Regions from separate parts of the Variovorax sp. 01T432 genome, predicted to be linked through region 2. Evidence: predicted binding sites of a transcription regulator. Region 2 holds the regulator's gene; the other holds the start of a gene.
The links. Region 2 encodes sigma-54, which starts transcription at its own class of promoters, with help from an activator protein. Its sites were predicted from a motif close to TGGCANGNAANCTGCTTT; they were not measured.

Region 1 (15,716 bases), on a different contig from region 2:
ATCGAGCAGCGCCGGGCTCGACGAGGTCTTGCTCCCGTGGTGCGGCACCAGCAGCAGGTCCGCGCGCAGGGCGGGCGTGCGGGCCACCAGCGCGGCCTCCTGCAGGTATTCGATGTCGCCGGCCAGGATGGCGCTCGCGCGGCCGCTGGCGATGCGCAGCACGCAGGACACGGCGTTGGGCCGGGTGAAGGCGCTGTAGTCGGCCTCGGCCGGATGCAGGACTTCGAAGCGCACGCCGTCCCATTCCCATTGCTGGCCGGCCTCGCAACGCCTGGCCGGGCGCAGGGCCTGCAGCGCATGCCCGGGCTCGATGGAGCTCAGCAGTCTCGCCCGCGGCTGCATCGCGAGCACGGCGGGTGCCCCGCCGGTGTGGTCGCTGTCGCGGTGGCTCAGCACGAGGGTGTCGAGGTCTTCGTCCAGGGCGCGCAGCAGCGGCACGAGCACGCGGTGGCCGGCGTCGCTTTTCAGACTGTAGCGCGGGCCGCTGTCGTAGAGGAGGCTGTGGGTGGCGGTGCGCACCAGCACGGCATTGCCCTGCCCGACGTCGGCCGCGAGCAGCTCGAACTCGCCGGCCGGCGGGCGTGGCGCCTGCCAGAGGAGCACCGGCAGCAGCAAGGGAAGGCCGAGGGCGCGCATCGAGCCGGGCAGGCGCATCGACAGCAGCACGCCGCCGGCCACGCCCGCCGCCGCCGCCCAGAGGGCCGGCGCGGGCATCGAGACCGTGGCGAAGGGCAGCGCGGCCAGCCACTGCAGCAGCACGGCCAGCGCCTGCACCGCCCAGGCGGCCGCATCCCATGAAATCGGGAGCACGACGCCGAGCATGGCCAGCGGCGTGAGGACGAGCGTGACCCAGGGGATGGCGACGGCATTGGCCGCCAGGCCGACCGCCGAGACCTGCTGGAACAGCAGCAGGCCGAGCGGCGTGAGCGCGAGCGTCACGACCCACTGCTCGCGCCACGCCTGGCCCAGGCGGGTCCGCAGCCGCATCGCGGGGGCATCGGGCGCCATGGAGCCGGCCGCGAAGAGCACGCCGACGGCCACGAAGCTGAGCCAGAAGCCGGGCTGCATCAGCGCCCACGGGTCCAGCGCCACCACCACCGCGCAGGCGCACAGCCAGATGGGAGGCCAGGGCCAGCGCCGTCCCGACAGGCGCAGCAGGCCCACTGTGGCCAGCATCCAGACCGTGCGCTGCGCGGGCACGCCCCAGCCGCTGAAGAGCGCATAGAGCGCCGCGAGCAGCAGGCCGCCGGCGAGCGCGGCATGCGGCGCCGGCCAGATCAGCATCAGCCGTCCGCCGCGGCGCCAGAGCGCCCCCACGAGCAGTGCCGCCGCCCAGGCGAACATCGTGACGTGCAGGCCCGAGATCGACATCAGGTGCGCGACGCCGGTGGCGCGGAAGACGTCCCAGTCGGCGCGCTCGATCGCGTTCTGGTCGCCCGCCACCAGCGCGGCGATCACGCCGGCCCGCGCACGGTCGGCCACGCGGGCCAGCACCGCATCGCGCACCTTTTCGCGTGCCTGCTCGATGGGGTGCAGCCAGGTGTCGCCGATGCGCTCGGCACGCGCGTCGCGGGCACCGGCGCGCACGTAGCCGATGGCTTGCACGCCCAGCTCCCACCAGCGCAGTTCCTGGTCGAAGCCGTAGGGGTTGAGGTTTCCATGCGGCGCCTTCAGGCGCACCGTGAGGCGCCAGCGCTCCCCCGCATGCACGGGCGAGGGGGCATCGGCCGGGCCGGACGGCAAGGCCTCCTCCGGCAAGCGGCCCCAGAGGCCGGTGTTGTCGGCATACCAGCCCAGCGAGATGCGCGCGGGCACGACCGGCGCGCCGCCTTCGTTCGCATCGGCCCAGCGCGCCGACTCGGGCTCGAACAGGAATCGCACGGCCCCGGCGCCGCGCTGCGGCATCTGCGAGACCACGCCCACTACCTCCAGGTCGCGGCCTTCGAGCGCGGGCGACAGCGCGCCCTGCGCGTACACCGATGCGCGCCATCCCACGGATCCCGCGCCGGCCAGGGCACCCAGCAGCAAGGCTATCGGCCAGGGCACTCGCAGCACGCGCCGCGACACGCGCGACAGCAGCCATCCGGCCAAGGCCGCGAGCACCAGCGCGGCATAGACGCCGCGGCCCCACAACACGGCCTGCTGCAACTGCAGCGCCGCGCCCAGCACCGAGCCCGCCATGAAGGCAAAGACCCCGTAGCCATGCGCCTGCGCGCGCGCCTCTTCCCCGCCCGACATCGCCGGGTCAACATCCCACTGCATGCTGCAATTCACTCCCTGGCGCTGTTCTGTGGCGCGCTAATTGCTTGCTCTGTGGGCTAGTATGCGTCCCACCCGAGGCAACCTCGATGCTCTGAGAAAAAATGTCCATCCACGCCGCGCTCCACCACGTCACCCACTACAAGTACGACCGTCCGGTGCAATTGGGCCCTCAGGTGATCCGCCTGCGTCCGGCGCCGCACTGCCGCAGCAACGTCATCTCGTATTCGCTGCGGATCGAGCCCGAGCAGCACTTCATCAACTGGCAGCAGGACCCCTTCGCGAACTACCTCGCGCGGCTGGTATTCCCCGAGAAGACACGCGAGTTCAAGGTCACGGTCGACCTCGTGGTCGAGATGGCGGTCTACAACCCCTTCGACTTCTTCCTAGAGCCGCAGGCCGAGAACTTCCCCTTCAAGTACAGCGAGTCGCAGGCCCAGGAACTCGCGCCGTACCTCGTGGCCGACGAAGTCACGCCGCTGGTGCGGGCCTACCTCGACAAGATCGACCGCAAGAAGCAGCGCACCATCGACTTCCTGGTGGGCCTCAACCAGCAGGTGCAGAAGGACGTCGACTACCTCATCCGCATGGAGCCAGGCGTGCAGACGCCGGAGGAGACCCTCGCCAACGGCAGCGGCTCCTGCCGCGACTCCGGCTGGCTGCTGGTGCAGCTGCTGCGCCACGTCGGACTGGCGGCGCGCTTCGTCTCGGGCTACCTGATCCAGCTCACGCCCGACGTGAAGGCGCTCGACGGCCCGAGCGGCACCACCGTCGATTTCACCGACCTGCACGCCTGGTGCGAGGTCTACCTGCCCGGCGCGGGCTGGATCGGACTCGACGCCACCTCCGGCCTGATGGCCGGCGAAGGTCACATCCCGCTCGCCTGCACGCCCACGCCCTCCAGCGCGGCGCCGATCGAAGGCGCGGTCGACGATGCCGAGGTCGAGTTCAGCCATGAGATGAAGGTCACGCGCATCCACGAATCGCCGCGCGTGACCAAGCCCTACACCGAGGAGCAATGGGCCGCCGTGCTGGCGCTCGGCGATGCGGTCGATACGCGCCTGAAGGCCGGCGACGTGCGCCTCACGATGGGCGGCGAGCCGACCTATGTGGCCACCAGCGACCGCGATGCGCCCGAATGGAACACCGATGCGCTCGGCCCCACCAAACGCGGCTACGCGACCGAGCTCGTGCATCGGCTGCGCGCCGAGTACGGCGAAGGCGGCTTCCTGCATTTCGGGCAGGGCAAGTGGTATCCGGGCGAGCAGCTGCCGCGCTGGGCGCTGTCGATCTTCTGGCGCGCCGACGGCCAGACCCTGTGGCAGGACCCCGCCCTCTTCGCCGACGAGCGCGCGCCGACCCACTACACCAGCGAGGACGCGCGCCGCTTCACCACGGTGCTGGCGCACAACCTGGGCCTGACCGAGCGCTACGTGCAGCCCGGCTACGAGGACGTCTATTACTACCTCTGGCGCGAACGGCGGCTGCCGGTCAATGTCGACCCCTTCGATTCGAAGCTCGACGACGAGATGGAACGCGTGCGCCTGCGCCGCGTCTTCACGCAGAAGCTCGACGCCGTGATCGGCTACATGCTGCCGATCGAAGCCTCGAACGCCGACAAGGACGCGCCGCCGCTCGAAGGCCCCGGCTGGAAGACCGGCCCCTGGTTCCTGCGCGATGACCGCATGTACCTGATTCCCGGCGATTCGCCGATGGGCTACCGCCTGCCTCTGGATTCGCAGCCTTGGGCCAGCAAGGGCGACTACCCCTATCTCATCGAACGCGACCCGACCGCGCCGCGCGCCGCCCTGCCGAGCGCGGCGGCCTTCAGCGCGCGCTATGCCGGCGCCCCCGGGGGCGAGCCCGATGCCGACCGCGGCGCCGTGCCCTATGCCTTCGGCTCGCCGCAGCCCTCGGCCGCCGCCCTTCGCATGCAGGCGGCGGGCGGCGCGGGCGACGCGAGCAGCGATGCGCCTCGCGACCCCACCACGCCGCGCCAGCCGCGCCGCGGCGAGTCGGCCCACTGGGTGACGCGCACGGCCCTCTGCGTGGAGGTGCGCGACCCGCGCCGCGCCAACGGCCCTGCGGCCGAGAAGCTCGGCGACGCCTCGGGCGTGCTCTACGTCTTCATGCCCCCGCTCGCGCGCCTGGAGGACTACCTGGACCTCGTCGCGGCGGTCGAGGCCACCGCGCGCCAGCTCGGCATGCGGATCATGATGGAAGGCTATCCGCCACCGCGCGACCCGCGCCTCAAGCTGCTGCAGGTCACGCCCGACCCGGGTGTGATCGAGGTCAACATCCATCCCGCCAGCAACTGGCGCGAACTGGTCGCGCACACCGAATTCCTCTACGACGCGGCCTTCGAGACCCGCCTGTCGGCCGAAAAGTTCATGACCGACGGCCGCCACACGGGCACCGGCGGGGGCAATCACTTCGTGCTGGGCGGCGCCGTGCCGGCGGACAGCCCCTTCCTGCGCCGGCCCGAACTGCTGGCGAGCCTGCTGCTCTACTGGCACAACCATCCGTCGCTGAGCTACCTCTTCTCGGGCATGTTCATCGGCCCGACCAGCCAGGCGCCGCGCGTCGACGAGGCACGCAACGACCAGCTCTACGAGCTGGAGATCGCCCTCAAGGAAATCGCGCGCAACCGCGAGATCCATGGGCAGAACATGCCCGCCTGGCTGGTGGACCGCACGCTGCGCAACATCCTGGTCGACGTCACCGGAAACACGCACCGCAGCGAGTTCTGCATCGACAAGCTCTACTCGCCCGATTCCAGCACCGGACGCCTGGGCCTGCTGGAACTGCGCGCCTTCGAGATGCCGCCGCACGCGCGCATGAGCATCGCGCAGCAGCTGCTGCTGCGCGCCTTCATCGCCCGCTTCTGGGACGCGCCCTACCTGGCGCCCGCGACGCGCTGGGGCACCGAGCTGCACGACCGCTTCCTGCTGCCGACCTTCGTGAAGATGGACTTCGACGACGTCATCTCCGAGATGCGTCAGGCCGGCTTCGCCTTCGACCCGAACTGGTTCGCGCCGCACCTGGAGTTCCGCTTCCCGCTGGTCGGCCAGGTGCAGGCGATGGGCGTGGAGCTGACGCTGCGCAACGCGCTCGAACCCTGGCACGTGATGGGCGAGGAAGGCTCGGCCGGCGGCACGGTGCGCTATGTCGATTCGTCGCTGGAGCGCATCGAGGTGCGGGTGACCGGCCTGAACGAGAGCCGCCACGTGGTCACCGTCAACGGCAAGGCGCTGCCGCTGCAGCCCACCGGCACCGCCGGCGAATTCGTCGCCGGCGTGCGCTACAAGGCCTGGAACCCGCCCTCGGCGCTGCACCCCAGCATCGGCGCGCACGCGCCGCTGACCTTCGACCTGGTCGACACCTGGATGAAGCGTTCGCTGGGCGGCTGCCAGTATTTCGTCGCGCATCCGGGCGGGCGCAACTACGACAGCTTCCCGGTGAATGCCTACGAAGCCGAGAGCCGGCGCCATTCGCGCTTCACGCGCATGGGCCACACGCCGGGCCTGATGAGCACGCCGCCGGCGACCATCGAATTGGCGGGCAGCCGCGAGTTCCCGTTCACGCTGGACCTGCGACGCTGAAAGGGGCTGCCCCCCGGCTTTTCACTTCGCTTCGCGGCGTCCGATCCGCCACCCCCCCGAGGGGGCGGCGCGGCCGCATTCCATGCGCGTGACGGGGGTGTGACAATCGGCGCACCGTGGACTCACTGAACGAATCACTCTTCGACGCACAGGCATTGGAAGCACCGGCCGTGCTCGCCTCGGCGCTCGCGCCCGCGGCTGCGCCCGGACACTTCGACGAGTTGCGCGGCGCCGTGATGGCGCCGAGCGCGCCGGGTGCCGCGCGCCAGGGCGCGCCCTCGCAGCCGGCGCCGCTGTACGACGCCGCGTCCACCCCGCCGCCCCCCCAGGCGCAGGCCGCCGACGACGGCGCCTCGCGCGAACGCCCGCCGCTGGCCGGGCCCTGGGCCGGTTTCTTCGAACACCTGGGCGCCGGCGGCTTCGACGACCTGCCCCGGCGCGCCATCAGCCTGGCGCGGCAGATCCGCGACAACGGCGTCACCTACAACGTCTATGCCGACGCCGACGGCCCGCAACGGCCCTGGTCGCTCGACCTCTTTCCCCTGATCGTCTCGCCCGAGAGCTGGGCACAGATCGAGACCGGCGTGCAGCAGCGCGTGCGCGTGCTCGACCGCGTGGTGGCCGACGTCTACGGCCCGCAGCAGCTGCTGGCCGAAGGCCTGCTGCCGCCCGCGCTGGTGCAGGGCCATCCGGGCTACCTGCGCGCCATGCACGGCGTCAAGCCGCCGGGCGACACCTGGCTGCACATCGCGGCCTTCGATCTCGCGCGCGGGCCGGACGGCAACTGGTGGGTGGTCTCGCAGCGCACGCAGGCGCCTTCGGGCCTGGGCTACCTGCTGGAAAACCGCCTCGCCATCGCACGCCAGTTCCCGCAGGCCTTCGAGGCGCTGCGCGTGCAGCGCCTCGCCGCCACCTACAGCGCGATGATGGAAGGCCTGCAGCGGATGTGCCCGGCCGGCCAGCCGCCGCACATCGCCCTGCTCACGCCCGGCCCCTACAACGAAACCTACTTCGAGCACGCCTACCTGGCGCGCTACCTGGGCATCACGCTGGTCGAGGGCAGCGATCTCACGGTGCGCGACCAGCGCCTCTACCTGAAGACGCTGCAGGGCCTGCGGCCGGTGCACGGGCTGATCAAGCGGCTCGACGACCAGTTCCTCGACCCGCTGGAACTGCGCCCCGACTCCACCCTCGGCGTGCCGGGGCTGCTGCAGGCGATCCGCGCGGGCAACGTGCTGGTGGCCAACATGCCCGGTTCGGCCTTTCTCGAATCGCCCGCCCTGCTCGGCTTCCTGCCGGCCCTGGGGCGCCGCCTGATCGGCGAGAAGCTGCTGCTGCCGGCCCTGCCGACCTGGTGGTGCGGCGAGCGTGCCGCCATGGAAGCGGTACTGCCGCAACTCGGCGACAGCGCGATCAAGGCGACCTACCCCAACGACGACTCGCACACCAACTTCGACGCCGTGCTCGGACAGCGCATGGGGCGGCGCGAGCTCGACGAATGGGCCGGCCGCATCGTGCGACAGGGCGACGAGCACACCGTGCAAAGCTACCTGCCGCTGTCGCAGATGCCCACCTGGGCGCAGGACCTCGGCCGCGGCCACATCGCGCCGCGCTCGGTGCTGCTGCGCGTCTTCGCGGTGAGCGACGGGCCGCGCTCGTGGCGGGTGCTGCCCGGCGGCCTCGCGCGGCTGGCGGGCGCCGACGCGCAGATCGCGTCGATGCAGCGCGGCGGCAGCAGCGCCGACGTCTGGGTGCAGACCCGCGGCGAGGTCGACCGCACCACGCTGCTGCAGCCGCATGCCACGCCGGCATCGCTTGCGCGCCACCGCGCGCCGGTCACCAGCCGCGCGGCGGAGAACATGTTCTGGCTCGGCCGCTACACCGAGCGCGCCGAGAACGCGGTGCGGCTGGCCCGCGTCACGCTCGATCTGCTCGGCGGCGAGGACCCCTCCTCCCGCGCCCTGATGAGCTGGCTGCATCGCCTGGCCCTGCGCAATGCGCTGGTGCCGGCCGCGGTGCCGACCACGCCGAAATCGCGCCGCGTGTTCGAGCGCGCGCTGATCGCGGAACTGGGCGACGTCGAAAAGGGCGGCAGCGTCGGCTACAGCCTGCGCTGCATCCGCGAAGCCGCAGCCGCGGTGCGCGAGCGGCTGTCGCAGGACCACTGGAACCAGATCGTGCGCGCCGAGGCCGACTTCCTGCGCCGCAGCGCGGAGCATGCCGGCGAGAAAGCCGAAGGCGGCTACGCGACCGGCGCGGCGCTGCGCCTGCTCGAGTCCACGAGCACCGCGCTGGCCGCGATGACCGGCGCCCAGACCGACCGCATGACGCGCGACGACGCCTGGCGGCTGTTGTCGATCGGCCGCCACATCGAGCGGCTGGGCTTTCTCTCCAGCGCGCTGGCGGCCGGCTTCGAGAACGACACGGTGCACGAGATGACCGGCTTCGAGGCGATGGTGGCGCTGTTCGACAGCACCATCACCTTCCATGCGCGCTACCAGCAGCGGCGCGACGTCGCGACGCTGGTCGACCTGCTGGTGCTCGACGGCGACAATCCGCGTTCGCTGGCCTGGGTCACGCAGACGCTGCGCGGGCGCATCGCGCGACTGGCGGGCAGCGCGCCGGGCAAGCTCACCGCCCTCTCCTACGAGCTGCCGGACCCGGCGGCGTGGACACTGGAACGCCTGTGCGAGGCCGGCCCGGACAACAAGTACCCCGGGCTCGTGCATCTGTTCGGCGCCTGCGAGACGGCCGCGTACCACGTGTCGGACGCGATCGGCACACGCTATTTCACGTTGACCTCCGAGTCCCTTCGTTCGGTTGGAGCCTAGGGATGTCGGCCCCCCGGCTCGCCATTTCGTGGATCACCGGCGGCGGCCGCCTGTAAGCTTCGCCCATGCTGCTCCACGTCACCCACGAAACCCGCTACGACTACACGCCGCCGGTCGAGACGGCCCAGCACCTCGCGCACCTGAAGCCCATGAGCACGGCCTCGCAGCGCCTGGTCAGCCACGCCTTGCGGATCACGCCGGAGCCGGCGCAGCGCAGCGAATCGCTGGATGTCTACGGCAACACGCGGGCTTTCTTCGCGCTCGAATCGACGCACGATGAACTGGTGGTCACGGCCGAGAGCGTGGTCGAGACCTCCCCGCCCGTGCTGTCGCCGGCCGTGGCCCGCGAGCTGCCTTGGGAAGAAGTGCGGGAGCGCTTCCGCTACGTCAAGGATTCGAGCTACGACCCGGCCTGCGAGTTCGTCTTTCCGTCGCGCTACGTTCCGCGTCACGAGGATTTCGCGGCCTATGCGCGGCCGAGTTTCGCCGCCGACCGGCCGGCGTTCGAGGTCGCGATGGAGCTCACGATGCGCATGTACCGCGACTTCATCTACGACGCCGAGAGCACCGAAGTCAACACGCCGGCCGTCGAAGCCCTGGCCCAGCGCAAGGGCGTGTGCCAGGACTTCGCGCACATCATGATCGGCTGCCTGCGCAGCATGGGCCTGCCGGCGCGCTACGTGAGCGGCTACCTGCTGACGCAGCCGCCGCCGGGCCAGCCGAGGCTGGTCGGCGCCGACGCGTCGCATGCGTGGGTGTCGGTATACCTGCCTGGCGCGGAAGGCCCCGGCGATTGGGCCGACTTCGACCCGACCAACGGCCGGCAACCCGGCGAGGACTACGTGACGCTCGCCGTCGGCCGCGACTATTCCGACGTCTCGCCCATGCGCGGCGTGCTGCACGGCGGCGCGCGGCACACGCTGGGCGTGGGTGTCACCGTCCGGCCGCTGGAGGAGCTGCGCGCGCAGGCCGCGGCCGCGGCGCGGACGCAATCACAATCACAGTCTCAATCGCAGTCCCGCAACGAGGAATCCCCATGAGCGTTTACGACAAGCTTTCCAGCCTCGGCATCACCCTGCCGCCCGTCTCCACCCCCGCCGCCGCCTACGTGCCTTTCGCGCGCACCGGCAACCTGGTTTTTCTGTCCGGCCACATCGCCAGGAAGGACGGCAAGCCCTGGGTCGGCCAGCTCGGCGCCAACCTGACGACGGAAGACGGCAAGCAGGCCGCGCGCTCGATCGCAATCGAGCTGCTCGGCACGCTGCACGCGGCCGTCGGCGACCTCGACAAGGTCAAGCGCATCGTCAAGGTGATGAGCCTGGTCAACTCGGTGGGCACCTTCACCGAACAGCACCTCGTCACCAACGGCGCGAGCGAGCTCTTCGCCGAGGTCTTCGGCAGCGTCAAGGGCGCGCATGCGCGCAGTGCCTTCGGCGTGGCGCAGATCCCGATGGGCGCATGCGTGGAGATCGAACTGATCGCGGAAGTCGAATGAAGCCCCAGTCGGATGCCGCCGGGTTTGGACGACACTGACCGCCACCTCCTGAGCCTGCTGCAGGCCAACGCGCGAGAGCCGGCGGCGATGCTCGCGCGCAAGCTCAAGCTGGCGCGCACCACGGTCGTCGCGCGCATTGCGCGGCTGGAACGCGAAGGCGTCATCGCCGGCTACGGCGTGCGGCTGGGGCAACGGCTCGAACAGGCCGCCGTGCAGGCCTACTGCGGCCTGAGCACGGCGCCGAAGATGGGCGCTGTCATCGTCCGCGCGCTCGAACGGCTGCCCGAGGTCGAGGAGGTCTGCGCCGTCAGCGGCCAGTTCGACTACATGGTGCTGCTGCGCTGCGAAACCAACGAGCAGCTCGACGCGCTGCTCGACCGCATCGGGCAGATCGAAGGCATTCAGCACACGCACACGTCGGTGGTGTTGAGCCGCAAGGTGGACCGCCGCAGTGCCGTCGCCGGCTTGGGCATCGGCTCGGGCGTGCCGCCGAGGGCCGCGTAGTAGCCCCCGACACGGGTGCTCAGCAGGGCGCCCAGCGCAACCTGTTCCTGGCTCACGAAACCCCGCGCCGGCAAGCGGCCGGTGCGTAGCAGCTCGAACACGGCAACCACGCCCGCCGCCGTCGCAAGCTCGATGGCCGTGCGGTCCACGCCGCGCAGGCTGCCGCCGAAGATGCGGGTCATGCGTGTCTCCTGCTCGAAGCGCCCCTGCCGCATCCCCGAGGCCGACGCGAACATGACCACCATGTCGTCCCGGCTGTGGGGCACCGCATGCGCCAGCACCTCCCGCAGCAGGTCACGGCGCTCGGCCAGCCGCAGGTCGCGCAGCAGGAAGTCCATGGCCTCGCGATGGCCGGGATAACGGATGCTCTTGTAGTCGAGGTTGCGCACGCGCCCGGCCAGCGTCTCGCACAGCGTGCCCAGCCCGCCTGAGGTGTTGAAGGCCTCGAAGGCCTCGCCGTCGAGCACCAGGCTCTCGTGCCCTTCCATGGGCTGCAGCGTGACCGCCCTGCCCTGCACAATGGCCGCGCAGGGATTGCAGTACTGGTTGATGACGCCGTCCATGCTCCATGTGAAGTTGTAGCGCATGCGATTGGTGGCGTGGCGCGACAGTGCGCCCACGCGCAGGCGCAGGTCGTACGGCTCCTCGAAGCGGTCGGCCAGGTGCATGCCCAGCATGCCGATCACGCCCGGCGCGAGGCCGCATTGCGGCATGAGGAGGCTGGTCGCATCGGCGGCCATGGCGCGGATCGCGGCGGTCGCCGACACGTCTTCCGTGAGGTCGAAGTAATGCACGCCCCGGGCGCGCGCGGCAGTCGCCATGCGCGTCGCGAGGTGGAAAGGCAGCGCGTTGATCACCACCTGGTGGGCTGCCAGCATGCGCGCGAGCGCCTCGTCGTCCTTCTCGACGTCCAGCACGACGCGCCGGACGAGGCGGTCGTCGCCGTCGAGCCTGTCGTGTACGCGGTCCGCGAGCGTGACGGGCAGACGGTGGTACTGCGCCACCATGTCCGCCACCGTGCCGCCCACCTTGCCGGCGCCCAGCACCAGCACCTTGCGAATGTCGATCGTGTTCATCGCGCACCTCCTTCCTGTTCCGGTTCCTGACCTCGTTGAACTCTAGAAGCGAGTGCCGGCAGCGGGAAGCCGCCAATGTGTCGAAGGCGCGCGGGATTCCGACGAAACGACGGCGTGCACGATCGAAGGGTCAGTCTGGAGAAGGCTCGCATCGGGCCAACGCCCGCGCCCTTCCTCTATATATTCCCGGCTCGTCGGATGAACAGGGAGTCTTGCAGATGGATATCACGCGGCGCCATTGCGCGGCCATGGTGGGTGTTTGGGTGCTGGCGGGCTGCGCCAGCGGGTCGGGCGGACTCGACCGCGGCCAGGAAGAGGCCTTGAACCGCAAGGCGGGCATCGACGTACGGCCGGCCAAGGGCGGCATTCAGATGCGGCTGCCTGAAGTCGTGCTCTTCGATTCCAACCAATCCACGTTGCGCCCCGGCACTGCGCCGGTCCTGGCGCGATCGGCGGAGCTGCTCAATCGCAGCGGCAAGCAGATATCGATCGAAGGCCATACCGACAACACCGGCTTGCGCAGCCGCAATCAGGCCTTGTCGGAGGCACGTGCCTTGGCGGTCGGGCGCGCCATCATCGATCTGGGTGTCAGCCCCTCGCGCATCAACTACCAGGGCTACGCATCCGACCGTCCGTTCGCGAGCAACGACACGGTCGAAGGCCGCTCGCTCAACCGCCGCACGGAGATCTTCCTGCATGGCGAGAGCATGGACACAGTGATGGGGCTCAAGGAGTAGAAGAGCCGCGAACGATGAGCTCTCCGGGCAACAGCAGTTGCCTGGGGCTCGCATCCAGGCCGCGCAGCCGCTCGATCAGGCACCGTGCCGCCGAGCGGCCGATCTCGTCGGTGGGCTGCGCGATGGTCGTCAGGCCGGGGCCGATCAATGGTGCCCATTCGGCATCGTCGAAGCCCACGAAGCCGATGTCTTCCCCGAAGCGCCAGCCCAGGCGCGCCACAGCCGCGGCGACGCGAAGCGTCACGACCGCATTGCCCGCCAGCACGGCGGCGCGGCGCCCGCGCCTGGCGCGCTTGCGCAGGTCCTGCAGCGCCTGGTCGAGGGCATCGTTGTCATCGTTGCTGCTCTCGAACACTTCGCCCGCCACCAGCGGCTCGTGCGCGGCAATGCAGGCACCGAAGGCCGCGGTGCGCTCGAGGCGCGAACTCACGCCCTTCAGCGGCTCGGTGATATAGAGAATCTCCCGGTAGCCGCCTTCGACGAGATGGCCACAGGCGGTCTTCATGGCCGCGGGATTGTCGAGCGACACAAAGTCGGTGTGCATGCCCGCGTGGCGGCGGTCCACCAGCACAGCCGGCTTGCCGTGCAGCGCGTCGGCATCGACCAGGCCAGCACCCCGGCCCAGCGTGTTGAGGATGAAACCGTCGACCTGGTAGCCCGCCAGCGCGTCGATGGCTTCGCGCTCGCGGTGGACGTCGTTGCCGAGGTTGAACAGCATCACAAGATAGCCGGCGTCCTGGCAGACTTGCTCCGCGCCGCGCAATACCGCGACCGAATAGGGATTGGTGATGTCGGCCACGATCAGGCCGATCAGCCGCGAACGGCCGTGGCTCAGGGCCTGGGCCATGGGGCTCGGCGTATAGGCGAGCTGGGCGACGGCCGCCTCGACGCGGGCCGCGATGTCGGGGCTGAGCAGGCGTTCGCGGTGGTTGAGGAATCGCGAGACAGTGGCCTTGGAAACACCCGCGGCCTTGGCGACGTCCGCGATGGTTGCGCGTGGAGCACCGGGCATGCGCGTTCTCGCGTTCAAGGCGCTGCCGTGTCGTAGATCGCAGCGGGACGCTGGCCGGCGAGCGCCTGCAGCAGGTTGGTCGTCGCCAGTTCGGCCATGGCATGCCGCGTCTCGTGCGTGGCCGAGCCGATGTGCGGCAGCGGCGTGACGCGCGGGTGGGTGCGCAAGGGCGAATCGGAGGGCAGCGGTTCGGTCGCGAACACATCCAGGCCGGCGGCGCGCAGCGTGCCGTGGTCGAGCGCCGCGAGCAGCGCGTCTTCCTGCACAGTGGCGCCGCGCCCGCCGTTGATGAAGATCGCCCCAGGCTTCATGGCGCCGAAGACGCTGGCGTCGATCATGCCGCGGGTGCTGTCCGACAGCGGCAGCATCGCGACCACGAAGTCGGCGCGCGCCAGGAGCTCGTTCATGGGGGTGTGGCGGGCGCGGCCCTGCAATTCCGGTGCCTGAGCGGCGAGATCGACCGGTCGACGCGCGTGATAGAGCACCGGCATGCCAAAGCCCAGCGCGGCGCGGCGCGCGATGGCCTGGCCGATGCGCCCGAAGCCGAGCAGGCCGAGCGTCTTGCCGTGCACGTCGAAGCCGAAGAGGTCTTCGCCGATGTTCTGGGTCCAGCGGCCCTCGCGCACGAGATTCGACAGTTCGACCACGCGCCGGCTGCTGGCCATCAGCAGCGCAAAGACGGTGTCGGCCACGGTCTCGTCGAGCACGCCGGGCGTATGGCACAGCATGATGCCGCGCGCGTGCAGGGCCCGCAGCGCGTAGTTGTCGACACCCACCGAGACGCTGGAGATCACTTCCAGCGCCGGTGCGCGGGCCAGCAAGGCGTCGTCGACCGGATAGCTCGAGCCGATCAGGCCATGCGCGAGCGCCAGCGCGGCATCGAAGGCCCCGCGCTGGGCGGCCACCTTCGGATTGGCCACCGTGACTTCATGCTCGGCCTGCAGCCGGGCCAGCTGGTCGTCGGGCAGCTCACGGAAGACAAGGACGTTCTTGCGCGTCATAGCCCGGCCTCTTCGAGTTGGGCGCGCGTCGGCAGGCCTTCGGTGTCGCCCAGCACCTGCACGGCGCGCGCGCCGATCCAGGCGCCGCGCCGCACGGCCTCGGGCACCGTCTTGCCCTCGAGCAAGGCGCTGATCACGCCGGCCGCGAAGCCGTCGCCGGCGCCGACCGTGTCGACCACCTCGGCGACCGGAAATCCCTCGACGCGTCCCGTGCCGGCCACGTCGCTGTCGTAGTAGGCGCCCTCGGCGCCGAGCTTCACGACCACCAGCTTGGCACCAAGCTGGCGATAGAAATGCGCGACCGCCTCGGGCGTGCGCTCGCCGGTGAGGATCAGGCCCTCCTCGATGCCCGGCAGCACCCAGTCGGCGCGAGCGGCGAGCTCGTTGATCCAGTGCCGCATCGCTTCCGGCGAGGACCACAGCGTGGGCCGCAGGTTGGGGTCGAAGGAGATCGTTCGGCCCGCCGCGCGCATCACGTCCATGGACTTGATCGCCGCCTGCAGGCTGGTGTCGGAGATGGCGGCGAACACGCCGGTCGCGTGCAGGTGGCGCGCCGAGCGCAGCCAGGCCTCGTCGACATCGGCCGGCCCCATCTGGCTGGCGGCGGAGCCCTTGCGGTGGTATTCGACCGGCGGATCGCTGCCGTCCGTCACGCGGCCCTTGAACTGGAAGCCGGTGCGCTGTGTCGGGTCGCAGATCACGTGCGAGCAGTCGATGCCCTCGCCCTGCATGGCGGCCAGCAGTGCGCGGCCCATCGAGTCGGTGCCCAGGCGGCTGGCCCAGCCGACCTTCAGGCCCAGTCGCGCGAGGCCGATGGCGACATTGGTCTCGGCGCCGGCGGTGCGCTTGTGGAAGGAGCTTGCGTTCTCGATCGGCCCGGGCCGGTCGGCCACCAGCAGCAGCATGGCCTCGCCGAAAAGCGCGACGTCAAATGTCGGATTCGTCATGATGGGTTTCGCAGCGAACGGATATCCGCGACCTGGTCGCGCGTGACGGCGAACAGGTCGTCGCCGATCAGGGGGTATTCGATGGCGTGCGGCACGTCGCCCGGCAGGGCGCGCAGAACGGCGCGCCAGGGCGCGAGGGAGTCGGCAAGCGGCACGGCCACCCACTTGGCCGGCAGGCGCTGCACGCCCTTGCAGTGGACGTAGCGCACGCGACCGGCCAGCGTCTGAGCGGCTTGCAGCGGACATTCGCCG
Region 2 (15,716 bases):
CCATGCCGCCGACCCTGACGGCTTCCTCGCCGCCGAGCACCTAGCCGAGATCATCGGCTGCATCGCCGCCGTCTCCTACGCAGGCCGCTTCGGCTTCATCGGCCTCTTCATCGTCGCTCCCGCATGGCGCGGCAAAGGCATCGGGCGCCGCCTGTGGGACGCGGGCATGGCGCGGCTCGCGGGGCAGGTCGTCGGACTCGACGGCGTGAAGGCCCAGCAGGCCTACTACCGACGCAACGGCTTCGAGCTGGCCTGGCAGAACGCTCGCTTCGCCGGCACCGCCGCATCGGCTGGCCACCCGCATGCCGCCCCGATCGTGCCGCTCTCCACCGTCGACTTCGCGATGCTGCGCGCCGACGATGCCCGCATCTTCCCCGCCCCGCGCGAGGCCTTCCTTCGCTGCTGGACCACGATGCCCGACGCGACGGGCCTCGCCTGGATGGAGCAGGGGCGGCTCGCCGGATGGGGCGTCATCCGCCGCTGCCGCGAGGGCCACAAGATCGGCCCGCTGGTCGCGGACAGCCCGCGGATCGCGAGTGCGCTTCATGTGGCGCTCTGCGACAGCGTGCCGCCCGGCGATACCGTGTACCTCGACGTCCCGACGACGAACACCCATGCGCTGGCACTGGCACGCCAGCAAGGCCTGCGCAGCGTCTTCGAAACAGGCCGGATGTACGCCGGCCCGGCGCCCGCCTGCGAGCTCGACAGGCTCTACGGCATCACCACCTTCGAACTCGGCTGAGGGCACAGCGCTCCGAAATAGCGCCAGGATTGCGTCGGCAACGCGTCAGTCAGCCCATGCCAGAATCCGCCGCGCCCCGCCGCCATGCAGCACAACCACGCCAACTCGCCCGCCTCTTCGCGCCCCCCGCCCGCGCCGGGCATCCTCACGCGCATGGCGATGCCGCTGTCGATCGCCGTCACGCTGCTGCTGTTCCTGCAATGGCCGCTGCGCGAACTCGTCGGCGCATGGTCGACCGATGCCAACGACATGGCCCAATGGGTCTTCGCGCTGTACGTGGCCGTCGCGCTGCGCCATGCCGGCGAACGCGGCGCACACCTGGTGGCGCGGCCCGACCTGGTCCATGCCGCCGGTTTCGGCGCCAGGTTGCGGCGCATCTGCGCGCCCTTGTGCGTGCTGCCCTGGGCACTGTTCGTCATCGTCGCGGGCGCGCCCCAGGTCTGGCGCTCCGTCGCCAGCCTCGAGCGCTTCCCCGACACCTTCAACGCCGGCTATTTCATGATCAAGCTCGCGCTGCTGCTCCTGGCCGCCTTGTTGCTGCTGCAGGCCGCGCAGGGCCTGTGGCGCGCATGGTGCCACCCCGCCCAGGCCGAGGAGGAAGCCCCGTGGGCTGGGTCGGACTGATCCTGCTGGCCATCACGCTGGCCGTGATGATGACCACCGGATGGCCCACTTACGCGGTGCTGCTCGGCGTGAGCACGCTGGGCGCGCTGGGCGGGCTGGCCATCGGCGCCTTCGATGCGCCGCTGCTCGGCAGCCTTCCTGTGCGCATCATCGGCCTGCTGGAGCAGGACCTGATACAGGCGCTGGCGCTCTACGCGCTCGTGGGTGCGCTGCTCGGGCGCCTCGGACTGGCGAACGCGTTGTACGGCGCCTTGCGCAAGGCCTTCGGCCGGGTCGCATCGCGCGGCGCGCCCGAACTGGCCGGGCTCGGCTTGGGGGTGCTGCTGGCGCCGATGAACGGCTCGGTGGGCGCGAGTCTGATCACGCTGTCGCGCACGGCCGGCGCGCGTTGGGCGCAGGACGGCATGCCGGCCGCGCGGCGCACCGCCTTGATCGCGGTCGGCAGCACGCTCGGCGTGGTGGTGCCGCCGTCGCTGGTGTTGCTGCTGCTCGGCGACGCGATGATGCGCGCCCACACCGAGGCGCTGAACATGGTGCCCAGGCTCGCCACCCCGGCGGCCGAAGCGGCCACCCGGGTCATCAACTCGCAGGATGTGCTGCAGGCGGCGATGGTGCCGGGCGCCATCCTGGTGGTGTGCTGGCTGCTGTTGACCTGGTGGCTGGCGCCGCGCGCCGGCGCCAAGGCCGCGCCGGTGGCACTGTCGCGCGGCGAAGCCTGGACGCTGGGGGTCGTGCCGCTGGTCATTGCCGTTCTGCTCGGGCTGGTGATCTCCGGCCATGTGCGCGCGGTCGAGGCGGCGGCCACGGCGGGTATGCTGCTGCTGGCGTGGGGCGTGGTGTCGCGCCAGCTCACGCGCGCCGTGCTGTGGCGCTCGCTCGACGATGCGATGGCGCTGACGGGCGCCCTCTTCGCGCTGCTGGTCGCGGCGACGACCTTCTCGCTGCTGCTGCGCGCCTTCGGCACCGACCTGCTGGTCGCGCAATGGATGCTGGCGATGGCGGGGCACCCGCTCGCCGCCATGCTCGCGGTGATCGTGCTGCTGCTGTGCTGCGCCTTCGTGCTCGATGCATTCGAGCTGATCTTCCTGATCGTGCCGATCGTGATGCCTCCGCTGCTGGCGCTGGTGGACGACGCGGCGTGGGTATCGGCGCTCACGCTGCTGGTGCTCCAGGCCGGCTTCCTGCTGCCGCCCTTCGGCTATGCGGTGGTGCTGGCGCGGGGGCTGCACAGGCAGCGGCCGGCGCTTGGCGGCGTGGTCGGCGCGCTGGCGCCCTATCTGCTGTGCCTGCTCGCGGTGGGGGCACTGGTGTTTGTGTTCCCGGCGACGACGCAATGGGCCCGGACCATGCCGGCCCGCATTCCCGGCAACACGATGAGCGATGCGCAGATCGAACAGCGCATGCGCGAGATGTCGGCGCCCGACTCGGACGCAGGAAACACGGGGGACGCGGGCGACATGCCTGCGCCAGGTGCGCCGCCGCCCTGATCGGTCCTACGGCAGCAGCAGGAGCCTGGCCTGGCGCGCGCGCTCCGCGCGGGCCGGATCTTCATGCCCGGCGGCGCTGGAGCCTTGCCACACGATGTCGGGCGCTCCGGCCGCTGTCGAGGATGCGGATGGCTCCTCCCGCTCGCTCGGGCCCGCGCAGCGAGGGTGCCCTCGGTACTCCGCCCTGCTGCACTGCGCCTGCAGACAGCGGCGCATCGAAACGTAGTCGAGGTTGGAGCAAGTGAAGGTCGGGTCCAACGCACTCGCATACGGCTCATTCGTTCGCCCTCGGAATGAGGGCCGCGCGCGGGTGCTCGGGTCCATGGCACCGGCGGGGACGCGGCGCGCGAAGTCCGGGCGGGGCTGGTGGGCGGCCGGACTTGGCGGCGCGGAGACTGTCCGAGGCGTAGGGGCTGGATTGCTTTCCCGCGACGGCAGCGGTTCCGGCGCCGCCGGGACGGATGCGGGCACCGGCGGCGGCCGCGAAGAGGTGACGGCCGCGATGGCGGGCAGCGCGGAGGGCGGCGCCGCGACCGACTCCGCCTGCACCGGCGGCGACCCGCCCGTGCGCGTGACGAACGCGTACCAGACGAGGAACGCCAATCCCATCAGCAACAGCACGATGCCCAGGCGGATCCAGAACCCGGCGGTCTCGGCCGGCAGCTCCGGCGTGATGGTGCGCTCCGGCGGTGGCCAGGCGTCGTGCCGCGGCGAGAAGGCGATCGTGTTCCTGTTCAGGGCCGAAGGCCCGGTCGGCGCGAAGGCAGGCAGTCGGGCGGCGCAGCCGAGGCAGAACATGGCGTTGTCGCGATTCCGGGTTCCACAGAGGGCGCAGGAGGCGGGCATGTCAAAGATCTTTGTGGGACAGCACGACGCGCGACGGGCTCAGCCCAGAAGCGTCGGGTCGCGGCGGGCTTCGTCGAGCCGGCGCTGGTGCCTGGCCTCGACGCACTGCGCACTGCGGCCAGCAACTGGCTGGGCGCAGGCGTTGTTCATGCAGATGGCATGCGAGAAGAAGTTCAGTCCGTCGCAGCGGGCTTGCGGCCCCCTTGCCGCGCCACGGACGAGGACCGAAGCGGCGGCGCGCGCTCGCATCGGCGCGAACGCGCGCGGCGACTTCGGAACGGCCTCGTTTTGCGCTGAGCGCGGCACGGGCGATTCGAGGGTTCCGATTCGATCGAAAGACGCGCCCGCTTCCGCCTGCGTCAGTTTGATCCGCGGCTGCGGTTGGGCCGGCTGCGCAGGCGGCACGTCGCCCACAACGGGCGCCCGAGCGTGCTCGCTCACCAGCGTGGCCGCCGTGGAAGGGCCCGTCAGCCAGAGTCCGAATGCCGCAAGCACCATGAGGATCATCGGCAGGACCCACAACATCGCCAGCACGAATCCGCGGGCGCGCAAGGCCACGAAACGAGCGCCCCTGTCGCGCCTGTGCGCGGGGGCCTCCGCTTCGCCATGCACCGTCGTGGCGTAGTAGGCAGGCAGCTTGCCGGCGCAGCCTTTGCAGAACCTGGCATGGCAGCTGTTGAGGGTGCTGCAGGCATCGCAGATCTCTGCGCCGGAGCGGTCGCCTCGGAACCTGGCGAAGTCGCTCAAGCTCCCGTAGGCAACGGGTGCAGGGGACAGGGGATCAGCGAAGGCTGCGAAGGCGGCGATCATCGAGACTCTCCTTGAGCATGGCTTGACTCAGGACCTCCGTCTTGAGCACGCACTGGGCGAGGCGGCGGCCCCATCGATGCTCCTCGGCGACGAGCCGCGCGAAGGTCTTGACGTCCTCGTCCGTGGGGCCGCTGCCGCAACCATCGACGTGCGCCCTGAACGAACGCACGATCCGGGTTGCCGCTGCCTGCCTGCGCTTTGTCGCGACGCACTCGGCAGAGCGCGTCATCGCCATGAGGTCGCTTTCAGTGGAAGCCTTCATGGGGTGACGCCTCAGGTTGCCGCATCGGCGGGGCGCCGGTGGTCGTCCAACTCGCCCAGCACCGTCCGGGTGCGCTCGAGGGCCTGCCGGGTTTCCATCGCGCCGGGAACATCATCGGACTCCGCGCTCCCCCAGAAAAAGCAGACCGCGCAGATCAGGAGCAAAGGAAGGGCGATGTACAGGGGCAGTCCGAGGACCGCCAGCAGACCCAGCACGAACACGAAAAGTTTGGGCATCTCTTACTCCACTTACTCCACTTACAAACCAATGTGAAAGATTCACAGACATAAAACTCTTGTCGTATAGTGGCCCTCGCTTCTTTGTAAGACAACGACGGGTGTCGCTGTCCAGTTGGTAACCAGGCGTTAGCAGAGCGCGAACGCCCTCGTCGGGAGGATTGCGTTGCATCGAAAGTTGCGTGTCATGACCGAGATCCGGCTGCGCTGGTCGGACAAAGTGCCGCACGAAACGGGGGCGGCGTATCCGGGCTGCTTGTGGCTTCCGGACACGCCCCGGAATCGCGAGCGTTTGGCTCTGGCCGCCGACTCGGCGAACGAACTCTATGGCCAGGAAACACATTGGATCGAAGAGCGCCAGGCATGAGGGAACGGCGCTCCAGCAACAGAGAGACTGGAGGCAGGGCTTGAAGGTATTTGTTGCCGGTGACCGCGACGCGGGAACTCGGGCAGATTGATGGAAGACCGGCTTGCCTGGGTGCTGGCGGCTTGCGCGCGCGTCCTGCGGCCGATGGTCAGGCTCGCCTTGGCCATGGGCCTCAAGCATGCGGACCTCGAAGAATTGCTGCGCGACCTTCTCCTGGACGAGGCGCGCCGGGCCTGGGCGGCCAAGGGCGTGGAGCCGAACGTCAGTCAGCTCTCGGTAACGACGGGCCTCAATCGCAAGGCGGTTGCGGCCAAGGTCCGGGAAGCGGTAGATGCGCTGCCGCACACCGAGACCTCGGCCGCGGCCAAGACAGTCACCTTGTGGCTGCAGATGCTGGCGGACGATCCGGCCTGCAGGTCCTTGCCCGTGGCCACCGCGGACGCGGCCGCGCCGTCCTTCGAGGCCGTGGCCCGGCAGGCGAGCCGCGGCAACGTGCACCACCGCACGATCCTGGACGAGCTGGTACGGCTCAACATGGCGAGCGAACAGGATGGGCGCGTCGAACTCCATGCGACGGGCTTCGTTCCAGTCGAGGATCTGCGAGGAATGCTCGCCTTTCTGGGCGACAACGCGCGCGACCACCTGCTGGCGGGGGTTTCCAACGTCCTGGGCGCGCAGCCGCCGATGCTCGAGCGCTCGGTGTTCGCCACGGGCCTGTCGCTGGAAGACTGCGAAAAGATCCAGCACCTGGTGCGGCAGCGCTGGAGTACCCTTCATCACGAGTTGACGCATGAGATGACACGCGCGGTGGAAAGTGCTCGCGGCGCGGCCGCAGGCCGCATGCGGGTCGGCATTTACACCTATTACGAGGACAGTTCATTGATTCAGGATCCAGCGGCGCCCAGGCGAACTTCGACGCCCTCGAAAGGGAATCCATGAAGAACGCACTCCTGCGCGGTGGCTTCCTGGCACTGTCGTTCACGCTGCTACTTTCATGCGGCGGCGGCGGCGGAAGCGGCCCGGGCATATCACTGGCGGGTTCGTCCGCGATCGGTGCGGGGGGTTTCCTGACGGACCCGGATGCCGGATCGGCCGGCCCAGGCGGTGCCTCGGACGGCAGCGCGGCTGGCACGGCCAGCGCGGGTGGCGACAGCGGCGCGGCGACGACGGCCTCGAGCGGCGATGGGTCCAGCAACGGTGCCGGCGGTGTGGGGTCCGGCGGCACGGGCGCGACCTCCGCCAGCGCGGCAGGCGTCGGCGCGGCCGATGGCGCGGGCAGCATCTTCGTCAACGGGCTGCGCTACAACACCGACAGCGCGGCGCTGAACATCGAGGACGCGCCCGGACTGCAGCTGGGGATGAGCGTCGCGGTCAGCGGGCCGGTCAATGCCGACTTCACGAGCGGCGTGGCCAATCTGATCACCTCCGCCGCCGAGATGCGCGGACCCTTGACATCGGTCGACCCGGCCAGCGCAAGCCTCGTGGTGCTGGGAACGACGGTGAGCACGGATCCGTCCACCGTCTGGGCCGATTCGGCGGGCCTCGCGTCGCTGGTGCCGGGCACGACCTTGCAGGTCTGGGGCCTGCCGGCGGGGCCGGGCGTGCTGCTGGCCACGCGCGTCGAACAGCGTGCGGCGGCCACGCCGATCCTGACGGGCACCGTGCAGAACCTCGACACAGGCGCGCGCACCTTCACGCTGGGCGGCATCTCCGTGAACTACGGCGCGGCAGTGCTCTCCGGCAGCATCGACGGGCGCCCGCTGGCCAACGGGACCATCGTGCGCGTGCGCGCCAACAGCCAGCCTTCGGTGGGCACGCTGATGGCAACGCTCGTGCAGTGGTGGTATCCGGTTGGGCTGGGGAACGGCATGCCGGCCCAGTTCGGGGGTGTCGTCACGGACTTTGCGGGGCTGGGCTCCCTCCGCGTGCTTGGAATCAGCGTCGACGCATCCGCGGCGCAGGTCACGGGAGGGCTTCCAGGCTCGGTCGGCAATGGCGTGAGAGTGGAAGTCGGAGGCGTCTTCTCGAACGGCGTTCTCAAGGCGACGAAATTCAAGATCCGGCATGTTCCGGGCACCGGCGGGCCTTCTTCATTCACCTTGATCGGCACCGTCGGCGCCTTCTCGTCACCCGCCAGTTTCCGCGTCCGCGGCCAGCTCGTGAACGCGAGCGGGCCGGGCGTCGTGTTCGTGAATGGCACGGCGGCAAGCCTGGGCAACGGCGCGAAGGTGACCGTGGTGGGCGCGCAGGTGGTCGACGGCGTATTGCTGGCAGAGAGCGTCACCTTCAATTGAATTGACGACGAGCGCTCGCCCCTTTCGCGGGCGAGTTGCTTTGTTCGCCTGTTCGATTCGAGTTCGACGAGGGCCTGGCCTATCGTGTGCTGCCGTGCCCATCCGCCCCATCACGTCATCGCCACCATCCGTGCCAGCGCCGCAGGGAATCCCGCACGCGGCCGGCCCCGCGGCGGATGCGGCAGGCCAGGACAGAGGCGGTAGCGCGCGGGTCGAGATGCCCAACCCATTGCTGAGCGGGCTTGGCCCGGCTCCGAAGCCGCCCGTGCTTCATGTGAACCTCGGCGATACCGTTGAACTCCGCTTCAATCCCGCGCTGCTGGAATCGAACCGTGGCGAACTCAGGCTCACGAAGGCACAGCAGCGCAAAGCCGCCGCCGCCGACATCCTCCAGCAAGGCACCGCCAGCATGGTCACCTCCGGCCTGTATTACAAGCTGTCGCGCTTCGGCCAAATGGGCGGCGAGTATCTCTTCGAAGACCTGTGGGGCAAGGACCCCTCGGTGACCAACAAGGAGGAGTTGAAGCAGCTCTATGGCGCCATGGGCAGCGTGATCGTCTCGGCCCTGCTCGCGCCATTCCTCGGCATCGTGCACCGCTTCGTCGAAGCCAAGTTCATCCAGGCGCGACGAGCCCTCGGGACGCGGGAAGACAAGGGCGTGCTCGTGCCGGGCCGGTTCAGCGGCGTGGACTACTCCCCCGGCCACGCCTATCGCAACGCGCGGGAAGACCAGGAACAGATTCAGAAGCTCTCGTCCGCCTTGATGGGGGCCGTGAAGGAAGCCGTCTTTCCGTTCAGTTCGGTGGCGGGCGCGACGGCCGGAAACGCGATGCGCCGATACACGATCGACAGCGTGGGCCGTCTCGTGTCAGGCGCCTTGTCGGAGTCGATCATCATTCTGCGGAATCCGGAGAAGCGGCCGATGGTCTTCACGCGCGTGAGCGTGCCCAACCCTGACTCGCTGCGGCGGCCCAATCGCGTGCGTCCGAGCGACGGTGAATCGCTCACGCGCCTGCGCGCCGGCCTGGCCAGCAGCGCGGTCAACGCGGGGCTCGACCTGGCCATCGCGCTGAACGGCTACTCCACCCGCGGTGGTGTGCCGACTTCGATCGAAACCGCGATGGGCATGGTCGCGTCCATGCTTTTCGGCGCCGCCAAGGGCTATTTCACGACCGCCACGTTCCTGGAACAGCGCGCGCGGATGGACGGCGACAGGCCCAGGCGCCCCCATCCGCCCGTGGTCGACGTCACGCAGCGACGCGCGAGCATCTGAGGCGCGGGGCCTCAGCTCCGCCCGCGCGCCGACCCGGCGACCATCTCGAACTTGAACAGCCGGCACTCGATCGGCCCGTTCCACATCGGGACCCGGCGCGACTCCTTCAGCCGCATGCGCTTGGGGAGCTGGAGGTCGGGCGTCAGCAGCCAGGCGGTCCAGCCGGCGTAGTTCTTCTTCCAGTGGCTGGCGAGCTGCACGAAGAATTCACCGCCGTCCTCGGTCTGCGCTTCCTCGCGGCCCTGGGCACGCGCCACGCCGCCGACCTCGATGCGCTCGCCGTAGGGCGGGTTGAGCACGATGACGCCGGAGGGCGCGGGCGGCATGCGCTGCAAGGCGTCGCCGCCGCGGAACTGCACCGCCGCCGCGACGCCGGCGCGCTCGGCGTTGCGTTCGGCGAAGTCGACCATGCGGTGCGAGACGTCGGAGCCGAAGATGACGGGAGCCGCCGCTTCCGCCGGCGGCGCGGCGGGCTGTGCCTCGGCCTTGAGCGCCGCCCACACGTGCGGCTGGAAGGGAAGCAGCTTCTCGAAGCCGAAGCGCCGCAACGATCCCGCCGCGATGCCGAGCGCGATCTGCGCGGCCTCGATAACGATGGTGCCGCTGCCGCAGCAGGGGTCGTACAACGGCTGGGTCGAGACCGCGCCGGTTTCCGGGTTCCACCAGCCGCTGGCGGCGAGCATGGCGGCGGCCAGGGTTTCCTTGAGTGGCGCATCGCCCTTGTCCTGCCGCCAGCCGCGCTTGAAGAGCGGCTCGCCGGAGGTGTCGATGTAGAGGGTGCACGCGTCGGTGGTCAGGTGCGCGAACACGCGGCTGTCGGGCCACTGGGTCTCGATGCTGGGGCGCACGCCGCCGGCCTTGGCGCGGAAGCGGTCGGCAATGGCGTCCTTGATGCGCAGGGTGGCGAAGTTGAGGCTCTGCAGCGGGCTGTGCTGCGCGGTGGTCTCGATCTTGAAGGTCTGCTTGGGCGTGAACCAGATCTCCCAGGCCACGCCGCTGGCGATGGCGTAGAGGTCGTGCTCGTTGCGATAGGGCGCATGGGCGAGTTCGATCAGCACGCGCTGCGAGAGCCGGCTGTGGAGGTTGAGCTTCATGGCGTCGCGCCAGTCGGCCTGCACGCGCACGCCGCCGCGCAAGGTCAGCAGGTCCTGGCCGGCGCGGCCGGTGAGGGCGTGCACTTCCTGCGCGAGGAAATCCTCGACACCGGCTGCACAGGGGAGGAATAGCGAGAGGTCGTTCACGCGACCATTGTCGCCGCTGGCCACCCCGAATGGACCCGGCTGCTCTATAGTGCATCCGCCGATGAGCCCACCACCCGCCCCTGCCCATCCTGAGCTGCTCGAGGCGGACGCGTTTGCCATCCGATGCGAGGTGCTTCGCCTGAGCGCCCAGCCGAGCGGCCCGGTGCTGTTGGTGCAGTTCCTGCTCGACTGCGGCGTGGCGGCGCTCTTTGCCTGGCAATACTCGGTCGCGCGCGCACTGGTCTGGATTGCGCTGATCGCCGTCAGCACGGCCTTGCGCGGCTTCTTTCCGCAGCGGCTGCCCGCGTCGCTCACGCCCGCCAATCTGCCGCCGGCGCTGCGCCTGCACACGGCGCGCATCGCAGTCCACGAGGCGGCGCACGGGCTGGCCGGGGTGCTGCTGTTCAACCCGGCCGACCCTACGGCGCAGTTGCTGCTGGGCGTGGTGATCATGGCAATGACGCTGTCCTCGGCGTTCTCGGTGTCCTACCACACGCCCGCGATGCAACTCGCCATCACGCTGCTGCTGGCGCCGATCATCGCGATGGGCATCATCCACGGCGCGCCGCCGATGGTGGCGCTGTCGGTGCTGGGGGTCGGGCTGCTCGCGATGGTGTGGAAACTGGTGGCGGAGCGTTCTCGCCAGTTGGAGGAGAACATCGGCCTGCGGCACAACGAGAGCACGCTGCGCGAGCAGGCGCTGGCCGGACTGCGCGAATCGCAGCAGGCGCAGGCCGACCGCCTGCGCTTCTTCTCGGCGGCCAACCATGACCTTCGCCAGCCGGTGATGGCGATGGGTCTCCAGGCCGAGGTGCTGCGCCACCAGTTGAACGCCGGCGAGGACATGGCGACGGTACAGCACACGGTCGCCTCGCTCTCGCGGGCGCAGCAGGCGCTCGAAGGGCTGACCAACCAGCTCCTGGAGATCGGGCGCATCGAGGCGGCGGCCGATCCCATCACGCCGGTCGCGGTGGCCCTGGGACCCTTGATGCACGAATTCGCGCGCCAGGGCGGCGGTGGCCGGGTGCGGGTGCGCTGCCCGGACGGCGCGGTGGCGTGGACCGACGCCGTGGCGCTGCGGCGCATTCTCGGCAACCTGATGGACAACGCGCTCAAGTTCACGCCGCGCGGCCGCGTGCTGCTGGCCTGTCGGCGCCGCAGCAACGGCTGGCGCGTGGAAGTGCGCGACGCGGGCATCGGCATCGCGCCGGACGCGCAGGAGCGCGTGTTCGGCGATTTCGAGCAGGTGGGCAACGTGGAGCGCAATCTGCAACGCGGCCACGGGCTGGGCCTCGCGATCGTGCGGCGCCTGGCGCAGCGGCTGGACGTGCAGGTGACGCTGCGTTCGAGGCTCGGACGGGGCTCGGTATTCGGATTCACGCTGCCGGCCGCGCCGGTGCATGCTGCCGTGCTGCCGGTGGCAGCCCCGGCGGGGGATGCGATGGATCACGCGACGCACGCATCACGACCGCTGCGCCCCGGGCTTGCCGTGCTGGTGGTGGAAGACAACGCGGTGGTGGCCGACAGCATCGCCGCGCTGCTGCGCCTGTGGAACGCGCGGCCGCGCGTGTACGGAAGCGCGGCCGAGGCACTCGCGCTGGCCGACCTGCACGCCATTGACTTCGCACTGTGCGACATCCGCCTGCCGGGCGCGCTCGACGGCATCGCACTGGCCCGCGAACTGCAGCGGCAAAGGCCGGAACTGGCGATCGCCCTGGTGTCGGCCGACATCGACGAAGCGACACGGCAGCTGGCCGAGGCGCGCGGCTGGCACGCGCTGCGCAAGCCCGTGCAGCCGGCCGCGCTGCGTGCGGTGTTGCAGCTGGCGCGCGTCTGACCGGCGGCTTGCGGCCGGACGCTCCTAGAGGGCCTTGCGCAGATTGGCTGGCGCGATGCGCAATGCTTCCCGGTACTTCGCCACTGTGCGGCGAGCGCATTCGATGCCTTGCTCCTTGAGCATCTCCGAGAGCTGGCTGTCGGACAGCGGCTTCTTGAGATCCTCGGCGCTCACGAACTGCTTGATCAAGGCGCGCACCGCGGTACTCGACGCGTTGCCGCCGGTCTCGGTGCCGAGCGCGGAGCCGAAGAAATACTTGAGTTCGACAGTGCCGTAGGGCGTCGCCATGTACTTGGCGGTGGTCACCCGGCTGATGGTCGACTCGTGAAGGCCCAGCTCGTCGGCGATCTCGCGCAGCACCAGCGGACGCATCGCCAGCTCGCCGTGCACGAAGAAGCTCTTCTGCCGCTCGACGATGGCGTTGGACACGCGCAGGATGGTGTCGAAGCGCTGCTGGATGTTCTTGATGAACCAGCGCGCCTCCTGCAGGCGCTGCGACAGCGCCTGGCTGCCCTCGCCCTTGTGCTGCCTGAGCGCGCCGGCATAGATGTCGTGCACGCGCAGGCGGGGCATCACCTCGGGATTGAGCATGACGCGGAACTTGGCGTTGGTGCCGTTGCCTACGCGCGTGACGATCACGTCCGGCACGACGACGTTGCGCTCGACATCCACGAAGCGGCGGCCCGGCTTGGGTTCGAGCCGGGCGATGAGTTGCAGGGCGGCGCGGACTTCTTCCTCGTTGCTGCGGGTGAGCGTGGCCAGGCGCTTGAAGTCGCGCCGGGCGAGCAGCTCCATCGGCTGTTTGCAGATCGCGAGGGCGGTCTTGCGCACCTGGGCCTCGTCGGGGCTTTCGCCCTCGTGGGCGAGGGCCCTCAGCTGGATGCTGAGGCACTCGCCGAGGTTGCGCGCGCCGACGCCGACCGGCTCCAGGCTTTGCAGCAAGCCGAGCGCGACCTGGAAGTGGTGCACCAGATCGTCGAACTGGTCGTTGTCGTCGCCCGCCAGGCCCGAGGCGAGGGCGGGCAGCGAGTCTTCGAGGTAGCCGTCGTCGTTGAGGGATTCGATCAGGAAGCGCAGGGCGGCGCGGTCGTTCTCGTTGAGGCGCAGGCCCAGCGCCTGGCGATGCAGGAAGGACTGCAGCGATTCCTGGCTGCGCGCGAGTTCGGTCGCATCGGTGCGCTCGTCGTCGCCGAGGTTGTTGGCACGCGCGGGAGCGTCGCCGCCCCATTCGGTATCGTCGGGCGCGAGGTCGATGGTGCCGTCGCCTTCCCAGTCGGGTTCGCCGTCGGCGGTATCGGTGGTGGAGGCGGCCTCGGTCTCGGCCGGGCTTGCGACAGCGGCCTCGGCCACGGAGGCCGACGGCCCGGCGCTGAATTCGCCCTCGCCCTCGGCCAGGCGGTCGTCATCGCGCACCGGCGCATCGGCCGACTCCAGGCCGAATTCCTCGCGCGTGGCTTCCTCGGCGGTGCGCTCGAGGAAGGGGTTGTCGTCGAGCATCTGCTCGACTTCCTGGCTCAATTCGAGCGTGGACAGCTGCAGCAGCCGGATCGACTGCTGAAGCTGCGGCGTCAGGGCGAGATGCTGCGATACGCGCAGCGAAAGACCTTGCTTCATGGCGCACGACAACAAGTGAGGCCGCCGCACACGGCCGCGCGATGCGGCCGGCCCGTCCCCGGCAGGGGGTCGGCGAGGCACGATGTGCGGAGCCTGGGGGTAAGCAACATTACATCCGGAAGTGTTCGCCCAGGTACACCCTTCGCACCTCGGCGTTGTCGACGATCTCCGAAGGCGTGCCTTGTGCCAGCACATGCCCGTCGCTGATGATGAATGCGTGATCGCAGATGCCCAGCGTTTCACGCACATTGTGGTCGGTGATGAGAACGCCGATGCCGCGTTCCTTCAGGAAACTGATGATCCGCTGGATCTCGATCACCGCGATCGGGTCGATGCCGGCGAAGGGCTCGTCGAGCAGGATGAAGCGCGGTTGTGTGGCGAGGGCGCGCGCGATCTCGACGCGCCGGCGCTCGCCACCCGACAGCGAGAGCGCGGACGAATCGCGCAGGTGATCGACACGCAGGTCGGTCAACAGTTCGGTGAGCCGCTCCTCGATCCGCTTGTTCGACAAGGAGACCGGCCGCCCCGAGCCATCGGGCTCGTACTGGAGCTCCAGCACGGCGCGCACGTTCTCCTCGACCGTGAGCTTGCGAAAGATCGAAGCTTCCTGCGGCAGGTAGCTCAGCCCCATGCGCGCGCGGCGATGGATGGGCATGTGCGCGATCGGCTCGCCGTCGATGGTGATCTCGCCCGCATCGGCCCGCACCAGCCCGACGATCATGTAGAAGGAGGTGGTCTTGCCCGCGCCGTTGGGGCCCAGCAGGCCGACCACTTCGCCCTTCTGCACGGCCAGCGAGACGTCCTTGACGACCGTGCGGCTGCCGTAGCTCTTCTTCAGGCCGCGCGCCTCCAGGCGGCTGCCCGCCGTGGCTGCATGGGGGTTCAGGCCGAGGGCTGCCATCACTTGCCTTGCTCGCCGCTGAGCGTGGTGCTCGGGCGCAGACCCGAACCGGCGGCGGGAAGGGTGGCGGGCGCGGCGGCCCGGGCAGGCGCCGGCGCCGCTGCCGGCGCCGCTGCCGGCGCCGCGGGCTTGGGCGTCAGGACGGCCCTCACCCGGCCGCTGGATTGCGTCGCGACGCCCGCGTTCGGCGGCAGCGAGGACCCGTTGACGCTGAAGGTGTCGTTGCTCTGGTCGTAGACGATCAGCGGTCCGCTGCTCTCGTCGTTGACAGTCGCGCCCAGCAGCCGGCGCATCACGGCGCGCCGGATGAATTTCACGTTGTCGGCGCGGCTGTCGTATTCGATCACTTCGGCTTCACCCTCGATCCATTCGTCGGGCCCGGCGTCGCGCTTCTGCTTGTAGTAGGCCAGCTTGCCCGGCGCCGCGGTGACGACGCCGTACTGGTAGCCATCCGGGTCCTGCCGCACGTCGATGCGCGCGCCGCGGATGGTGATCGTGCCCTTGGTCACCAGCACGTTGCCCGTGAAGACGCTGGTCTGCTTGAGATCGTCGTAGCGCATCGCGTCCGCATCGATGTTCATCGGCTTGGTACGGTCGGCCTTCTCCGCCTGGGCGAGCGGCGCGAAGCCAGCCAACCACAGGGTGAGGACAAAAGCACTAACCAGCTGGCTAAGGGAAAAGGATGAGGGTTGCGACTTCATAGAGGCACGAAACTTGCTGCGCGATTGTATGCGGCCGGGGGTCCCGGTTCGGCGCGGCCCGAATGAAAAAGCCCGCCGAAGCGGGCTCCATCGACTTTAGGGCATCCAGGCAGAGCATGGTTGCCCGTCCCGGCATAGGCCGTCAGCCCTTGCGCGCCTCGCCGATCAGGTAATCCGCGACCTTCAGCGCGCCCTCCATCGAGCCGGAGGTGTCGCCGTCCAGGTACCAGCGCCCGGCCACGCCGAAAGCCGGCACGCCGGCGACCGCGTAGTCGTTGGTGAGCTGGGTCGCGCGCTTGGCCTTGCCGACCACGGAGAAGGACTTGAACAGGTCGGCGAACTTCTTGGCATCCAGACCCGGCTGGTTCGCGGACCAGGCAAGAATCGCGTCGTCCCCGTTGATGTTCTGGCGCTTGTTGTGGATGGCGTCGAAGATCTTCAGTTGGAATTCGTCGACCTTGCCCAAGGCTTCCAGCGTGTA

Region 1: AC1DNF_RS16970 (transglutaminase family protein) is a predicted target of sigma-54. The motif match lies at 2,292-2,309, and genes of this name have one in related genera.

What each region holds. Positions count from the first base shown of each region.
Region 1 is NZ_JBFTPS010000020.1:87,894-103,609, forward strand. It holds gene AC1DNF_RS16965 (DNA internalization-related competence protein ComEC/Rec2) at 1-2,181, opposite strand, end outside; gene AC1DNF_RS16970 (transglutaminase family protein) at 2,364-5,861, shown strand; gene AC1DNF_RS16975 (circularly permuted type 2 ATP-grasp protein) at 5,978-8,692, shown strand; gene AC1DNF_RS16980 (transglutaminase family protein) at 8,758-9,732, shown strand; gene AC1DNF_RS16985 (RidA family protein) at 9,729-10,187, shown strand; gene AC1DNF_RS16990 (Lrp/AsnC family transcriptional regulator) at 10,200-10,691, shown strand; gene AC1DNF_RS16995 (saccharopine dehydrogenase family protein) at 10,589-11,767, opposite strand; gene AC1DNF_RS17000 (OmpA family protein) at 11,986-12,504, shown strand; gene AC1DNF_RS17005 (LacI family DNA-binding transcriptional regulator) at 12,494-13,516, opposite strand; gene AC1DNF_RS17010 (2-hydroxyacid dehydrogenase) at 13,531-14,517, opposite strand; gene AC1DNF_RS17015 (sugar kinase) at 14,514-15,464, opposite strand; gene AC1DNF_RS17020 (sugar phosphate isomerase/epimerase family protein) at 15,461-15,716, opposite strand, start outside.
Region 2 is NZ_JBFTPS010000070.1:12,760-28,475, reverse strand. It holds gene AC1DNF_RS31935 (GNAT family N-acetyltransferase) at 1-742, shown strand, start outside; gene AC1DNF_RS31930 (C4-dicarboxylate ABC transporter substrate-binding protein) at 827-1,366, shown strand; gene AC1DNF_RS31925 (TRAP transporter large permease subunit) at 1,348-2,853, shown strand; gene AC1DNF_RS31920 (hypothetical protein) at 2,860-3,699, opposite strand; gene AC1DNF_RS31915 (hypothetical protein) at 3,739-4,509, opposite strand; gene AC1DNF_RS31910 (hypothetical protein) at 4,481-4,771, opposite strand; gene AC1DNF_RS31905 (hypothetical protein) at 4,783-5,007, opposite strand; gene AC1DNF_RS31900 (hypothetical protein) at 5,195-5,374, shown strand; gene AC1DNF_RS31895 (DUF6502 family protein) at 5,465-6,313, shown strand; gene AC1DNF_RS31890 (DUF5666 domain-containing protein) at 6,310-7,668, shown strand; gene AC1DNF_RS31885 (hypothetical protein) at 7,934-8,941, shown strand; gene AC1DNF_RS31880 (THUMP domain-containing class I SAM-dependent RNA methyltransferase) at 8,953-10,182, opposite strand; gene AC1DNF_RS31875 (sensor histidine kinase) at 10,244-12,019, shown strand; gene AC1DNF_RS31870 (RNA polymerase factor sigma-54) at 12,044-13,633, opposite strand; gene lptB (LPS export ABC transporter ATP-binding protein) at 13,743-14,534, opposite strand; gene lptA (lipopolysaccharide transport periplasmic protein LptA) at 14,534-15,235, opposite strand; gene AC1DNF_RS31855 (thiol:disulfide interchange protein DsbA/DsbL) at 15,378-15,716, opposite strand, start outside.